DNA from 3 places in the Clostridium malenominatum genome. Region 1 is predicted to be linked to each of the others. Evidence: riboswitches for the same ligand, from Rfam matches in the RefSeq annotation. Region 1 holds a riboswitch; each other region holds the start of a gene.
The links. Region 1 has a riboswitch for cyclic di-AMP ahead of ABDZ69_RS14935 (LysM peptidoglycan-binding domain-containing protein). Riboswitches for the same ligand answer to the same signal wherever they lie in the genome.
Positions count from the first base shown of each region.

Region 1 (2,271 bases):
GTCATAAAGGATATAGAAACTTTAAAAAGTATATTTAAGCTATTTGAAGTTATATTAAATAGAATGGCTGATTTAGAAATAATTCAAAGAAAAAATCCAAATGTGGAATTATAAAAAATTGCAGAGCAATTTTTAAATAGTTTTTAGTGTTTTAGTTAATGTGGAAATTCCTTATAAGGAATTTCATAGAAAAGAAATCCCCCCAAGGGGATTTCCACCACAACTATAAAACTAATTATCTAAAAAACTAAATAAAATTGCCCTGCAATTTTATTTCACGTAAATCATATTACCAATTCGAGCTGTCATAGGTCTAGACCATATCCATTTATTTGTAGCACTATCGTCAAAGTAGTATAAAGCACCCTTGCTTGCGTCTACCCCAGATAAAGCCTCTTTAGCAGCTTTTTTAGAAGTTTCGGTAGCAGGTTTGTTTATCCAACCATTTGAAACAGGGCAAAATTGGTAGTATCCATTGCTTTTTTCATAAATTACAGAAGAAATGGTATTTGGGAACTGTGAACTTTTTACTCTATTTATTACAACAGCTGCTACAGCTACTTGGGCATTATAAGGTTGATCCTGCGCCTCTGCTGTTACAAGTCTTGCTAAAAGATCCAAATCAGCAGCAGTATATTTTATAACTGGATTAACTGCTGAAGTACCTACATTAGAGTTTGTCTTAGGTACATTAAGAACTTGTCCAATATAAAGTGTATCGTTCCATTTATTATTTGCTTTTCTCAAATCATACAAGCTTATACCATATTTTTTAGCGATTAAATATAAGCTATCACCACTTTTTACAGTGTAAGTTTCACAAGGAACTTTTAGTACTTGTCCAGGATAAATATTACTTCCTGCAATATTATTACTTGCCATTAAATTGCTTGATGTGGTATTAAAAACCGTTCCTATCTTGTATAGAGAGTCACCAGAAACTACAGTATAGTTTCCTGCAAATGCTGGACTATATAAGGTTAGTGTTAAACCTAGCGCAGTTAGAAATGTTTTTAAAGATTTTCTTTTCATCATTAATAAACCTCCTCTAAATTGCCTCCCAGGTTAGTTGACGGGTTCGGGTCAGAGGTACCCTACTACAATGTGAGATTCACCCCAAAAGTATCCCCGGTACTTCATAAGAAGATTCGGCGTAGTTTTTATGAACTAGTGCCATTTTAACAAAGGGTTAGGAGACATGTCCATGGTGGAATTTTGGTAACTTAGGTTAATTGTGGTCTATTAGGTGATATAATATTTAGGTAGAATAAGCGGAAAATAGGCAAAAAGGAGAATATAATTATGACAAAGGATAAATGGATAGAAGATATTGAAGAATTAGCCTTAGAACTTCCTAAAAGGCATAAAAATTTATTTTTCTATAAGAAAGAAGAAGAATTTTATGAGGAAATTGAAGGATTAAAAAATAATATAGATAATCACGATAGCTATGAGATTGCAGTAAACTTAGGGAAAATTGTTGCATCCTTTAGAGACGCTCATACCTCCCTTAGTTTGCCAGTAAGGTTATTGTATCCCATGGAACTATACTGGTTTAAGGATGGAATATATGTAACTCATACTCTTGAAGAATATAAAGAAATGCTAAATTGTAGAATAACTCGTATAAATAATATAGAGATAGAAGAGATTATAAATATTTTAAGCGAAATTGTGTCCTATGAAAATCAATGGCTTTTAAAATCTCAACTACCTAAGTTTTTACCTGCAGTAGAAATTTTATATGGCTTAGAAATTATAGATGATTTCGGAAGTTTAGAGCTTACATGTGAAGACAAAAATGGAATAGAGAAAACATTAGAAATTAGCCCTCTATCAATAAAAGAGGTTAGAGAAAAATTAAAATTATCATCCATTGATAAAATCAATCTGACTTTATGTGAAAAAAGCTCAGATAAATATTACTGGTTTGAATACTTAGAGAATTTAAAAACAGTATATTTTAAATATAATGCTTGCAGAAATATGGATGAAATAAATGTCTATGATTTCTGTGACAAATTAATTAAATTCATAGAAGAAAAAAATGTAGAAAAGCTTATTATTGATTTTAGAAATAATTTTGGTGGAGACTCTAGATTATTAGATCCTTTTATTGAGTATGTAAAAAGCTCTAAAACAATAAACAATAAAGGTAATTTATTTGTAATAGTGGGGAGAGAAACCTTTTCTTCAGCATTATTAAATGTATTTTCTTTAAAGGAAAATACAAAGGCTATATTTGTAGGGGAAGGAAGCGGTGGAAAACCA
Region 1 covers NZ_BAAACF010000006.1:114,081-116,351, reverse strand. The annotation lists gene ABDZ69_RS14940 (DUF3137 domain-containing protein) at 1-114, shown strand, start outside; gene ABDZ69_RS14935 (LysM peptidoglycan-binding domain-containing protein) at 271-1,035, opposite strand; cyclic di-AMP (ydaO/yuaA leader) riboswitch at 1,040-1,164, opposite strand; gene ABDZ69_RS14930 (S41 family peptidase) at 1,303-2,271, shown strand, end outside.

Region 2 (2,271 bases), on a different contig from region 1:
TCTGGCGATACTTTTTTAATATTATCCCCTATCTTCAAATTAGCAAAATCAGGTCTTATATCCATAAGCGCTGCAATTGATTTTCTTGAACGATTGACAGCCATACCTTGGAATATCTCTCCCACTTGATAGAACAGCATAACTGCTACCCCTTCTGGAAATTCACCAATGGCAAAGGCACCAATTGTAGCTATACTCATAAGGAAGTTTTCGTCAAAAATTTCCCCTCTTCTTATATTCTTCAATGCCCTCAACACAACTTCTCCACCAACGATCACATAACTTATTAGATAAAGTATTAGTTCTACAGCAAATGAAAACTTAAAGGCAGTGGCTACTCCAAAGAGGGCTGCACCAACTGCAAATCTCATTATTTCCCCCTTATTACCTTCTCCATGGTCATGGTCGTGTCCATGGTCATGATTTTCATGTTTTGATGTCTTCTTCTCATTTTCCATTTCAATAACTTTAACATCTGGTTCTATCCTTGCAACTATTTCTTTAACTTTTTCTACAATATGATTTTTCTTAGAAAGATTGTCCATTTCTATGATAAGCTTTGTAGATACAAAATCCACTACAGCAGATTTTACACCATCTATATTATTTGACTCTCTTTCTATTTTAGCAGCACAATTACCACAGCAAAGTCCTTCAAGCAGTAATTCTTTTTTTAATATTTTATTGAATTGCTTTTCTTTTACATTAACATGCCCTTCTATGCTTTTAACAATATCATTTGTTGCAGCTATTAGCTCCCTTGACCTATTAATTTCCTCAATTTCTAAAATTAATGTTTTAGTGGCAAAGTTAACATTAGCAGAGTTAATACCATCTAATTCATTAAGCTTTTTCTCTATTTTATTAGCGCAATTAGCACAATCAAGTCCTTCTAATATAAACTCTTTTTTAACATTAGCTTTAGAACTACTTTGTAACGGTTTTATATTTACATTAGGTTTTTTAATTTCTTTGCTCATAATTTTTCCCCCAAACTATTATCTCTCACTCATACACATGAACATATGAATAAGTATTCATATGTTCATTATATGTAGTTTATACTATATTGTCAATACAACTATAAAATATTTCCTATAAATAAATATCTTATAAATACCCTAGAAAAAACCATTGAATATATTACCTGTATCTACTTTTTATAGTTTTATGTATAATTTTTATTGAACAAAATATAAATTTTGCCGAATGTCATTGACAGCGGGGGAATATCATTGGGGTGAATCATTAAATATGTAGGGAAATCCTCTTTCCGAACCCGTCAACTAACCTCGTAGGCACAAGTGAGGAGTAAAAATAATGAAAAAAATTATTGTAACATTAGCAGCTTCTTTAGTTCTGACTATTGGCGCTTCCAATGTACTGTCAACTAAACTAAGCACAAAGCAAAAGACACCTATTGCATCAAACTCGTCTATAAGTGAGAGCAAATCCTTAGAGCAAAGTACAGACATCACAGGTGATGCTATTCAACCTCAAATAGAGCATTCTAAAAAAGTCGAGGATACAAAACAAGCTGATGCGAAAACTTCAAGTCCAAGCAGTACACCTAAGAAAAATACAAAATCAACACAATCACCATCTAGAGGTGGTCTATCAATTTCTTCTCAAAAGAACCTACATAATAGCAATACCTCAAACAATGCCAATGCCTCCAAATATGGTGAGTTATTAGATTGGAAACAAGTACAAAGCATAATACCTATAAGTACTAATGTACGAGTTACAGATTTAGGTACTGGTAAATATTTTAATATTAAGAGAACTTTTGGGACAAACCATATTGATGGTGAGGCTTTAACTATATCAGATACGAACATTATAAAAAGCATCTGGGGTGGTTTTTCTTGGGTAAGAAGGCCCGTTATAATTAATATTAATGGAAGAAAAATAGCTGCATCAATGACAGCTATGCCTCATGCTGGAGTTGATTCAGCACCAGCAGTAACAACTGTTAGCAATCGTTCAGGCGGTTATGGAACAGGGGAAAATTTAGATGCTGTTAAGAACAATGGAATGAGTGGAGTAATAGATATACACTTCTTAAATAGTACAAGACATAAAGATAATAGACAAGATCCTCAACATCAAGCTGCTATTTTAAAAGCCGCTGGAAAATAAAATTTTTTTACGGTTACGGCTATACTAATCAAAAGACCTCTATAATACAAGAGTGTATTATAGAGGCTTAATTTACTTTATGATAGTACTGAATTTAATTTTTCCAATGCTTCATCAAAAGGTATTCCA
Region 2 covers NZ_BAAACF010000012.1:43,283-45,553, forward strand. The annotation lists gene ABDZ69_RS15805 (heavy metal translocating P-type ATPase) at 1-980, opposite strand, end outside; cyclic di-AMP (ydaO/yuaA leader) riboswitch at 1,194-1,316, shown strand; gene ABDZ69_RS15810 (hypothetical protein) at 1,321-2,142, shown strand; gene ABDZ69_RS15815 (hypothetical protein) at 2,220-2,271, opposite strand, start outside.
Region 2: linked by a shared signal. The riboswitch ahead of ABDZ69_RS15810 (hypothetical protein) and the one ahead of ABDZ69_RS14935 (LysM peptidoglycan-binding domain-containing protein) in region 1 are both predicted to bind cyclic di-AMP.

Region 3 (2,271 bases), on a different contig from region 1:
AGCTATGTTAGACTTAAATGTACAGTGGCAGAATATAAAAGTTGTGAATATTCAAAAAAATGACGTAGATGATATAAAAAAATGGCTTTATAAACAGAGTGAATTTGCGGAAGAAAGTGTATATCCCATAGAAGTAAGCGAATTGTACGATAGATTTTTAGAATATTATATAAGTGAAAATGAATTTTTTAGTAAAATACAGTTTGAAAACAAGACCATAGGTATACTGAAAGGAAGAGTGGAATTTAAAAACCCCTCAGAGGCCTGGATATGGTGTTTAATGATAGATTATGAATATAGAGGAAAAGGTATTGGAAGTAGAGTAATTGATGAGGTTAATAGTTATTTAAATAGAGAATATAATATAGAGTATTTTTATACAACAGTTATGAGAGATAGTTTCAGAACCATAGAATTTCTTAAAAAAAACGGATACAAAATTAAAAGAGTTTCTAAAAATTATTATGACATAAATGGCAAACAAATGGATATGCTCATTTTAAAAAAATAATTTGGAGGGGATTTGAGTGGACAAGAATCTTTTATGGTATTTAGAGAAGAAAGTTCAAAGGACTATTGAAGGATTAAAGAAAAATAATATGGAAGGATATTATGTTAAAGATGAAGTAGAGTTAAAAGAAAAGTTAAAGGAATTGTTAAAACAAAATTCAACAGTTACAGTTGGTGGCTCAATGACTTTGTTTGAAACAGGAGTCATTGATTACTTAAGAAGTGGAGAATATAATTTTTTAGATAGATATGATGAGGAATTATCTCCAGCGGACCTAAAGAAACTATATAGGGATGCTATTTCAGCAGATACCTATATTTGTAGTACAAATGCTTTGACTGAATCAGGTGAGCTATATAACATTGATGGGAGAGGCAATAGAGTGGCAGCAATGATGTTTGGTCCTGATCAAGTAATTATAATAGCAGGAGTTAATAAGATAGTAAAAAATCTAGAGGAAGCAGAAACTAGAATTAAAACATTAGCTGCTCCTGTGAATGCAAGAAGACTTAATAAAAACACCACTTGCGCTAAGTTAGGATATTGTGCTGAATGCACTACAGACGAAAGAATATGCAGTGCCTATGTAGTTTTAAAAAGACAGCTAATTAAAGGAAGAATAAAAGTAATAATTGTTGGTAAAGAATTAGGGTATTAATTATAAGGGTATTAAGTGTACTGCTTAATACCCTCTTTTATGAAAATACATTGTTATACGATTAAAATACATAAAAGTTCTATAAATAAATAGATAATTCTTAAAAATTTCTTAAATATTGTTGACTTTATATTACAATTTCAATTATAATGGAAGAGGTGCTGAATCTTAAGATTATCTTAAGTACGGAGGAACCAGTTAAAAAGGGGTTAATCTTAGCAATATATTAATACTGCTAAGTAGGGTAACCTTTGCCCGAACCCGTCAGCTAACTTCGGAGGCAGGAAAGGTGGAAGAAAATGAATTTTTCAAGACAAAAGTTAAGTTCAATTGCAGTGTTTTTTCTATTATTTCTAGGATTGACAATAATAAGAGTAGATTTTGTAAAAGCAGATGCAACTATTGATTTAAACAGCAAAGGAATGGCAGTAAGATCAGCTACAGTGAAAACAGACAAAGTTATAATAGTTCCAAAGAAAAATGATGAGTCAAAGGGCTCTAATTCGGCGTCAGGAATGTCGGTTTCATACAGTAGAGGTGGAAGTGGAAGAAGTGATGTTGTGTCCTATGCCTATAATTTTTTAGGTAGACCCTATGTATGGGGAGCAGCAGGACCAAAAGCTTTCGACTGTTCAGGTTTCACTCAGTATGTTTACGCTGCATTTGGAGTAGGAATGGGTCACTATACAGGAACACAGTTCGGAGTTGGACAATCGGTTAAGAAAAGTGAATTGTTAGCAGGTGACTTAGTGTTTTTTAATACATATGGTAGTATATCCCATGTTGGTATATACATAGGGGGAGGACAATTTATTCATGCCTCTTCAGGAAGTGGAAAAGTTACCATAAGTGATCTTTCAGGAAGTTATTATGTTTCTAGATATGCAGGTGCTAGAAGAATACTTAGATAATTATTTGCCCCACAAATTATGTGGGGTTTATTTTTTAGTGTCATAAAAATCCCAAGTTATAAATATTATTTATAGAGATAATATTTTAAAACGGGGTGATGAAAATAAGATACACTAGATATGATATAAAAAGAAAAAAGAAAAACAAAGCTATTTCTTTTATTATTACGTTTATATTCATGATTTCATTA
Region 3 covers NZ_BAAACF010000001.1:581,370-583,640, forward strand. The annotation lists gene ABDZ69_RS02890 (GNAT family N-acetyltransferase) at 5-511, shown strand; gene ABDZ69_RS02895 (lactate utilization protein) at 528-1,169, shown strand; cyclic di-AMP (ydaO/yuaA leader) riboswitch at 1,319-1,467, shown strand; gene ABDZ69_RS02900 (C40 family peptidase) at 1,469-2,080, shown strand; gene ABDZ69_RS02905 (hypothetical protein) at 2,179-2,271, shown strand, end outside.
Region 3: linked by a shared signal. The riboswitch ahead of ABDZ69_RS02900 (C40 family peptidase) and the one ahead of ABDZ69_RS14935 (LysM peptidoglycan-binding domain-containing protein) in region 1 are both predicted to bind cyclic di-AMP.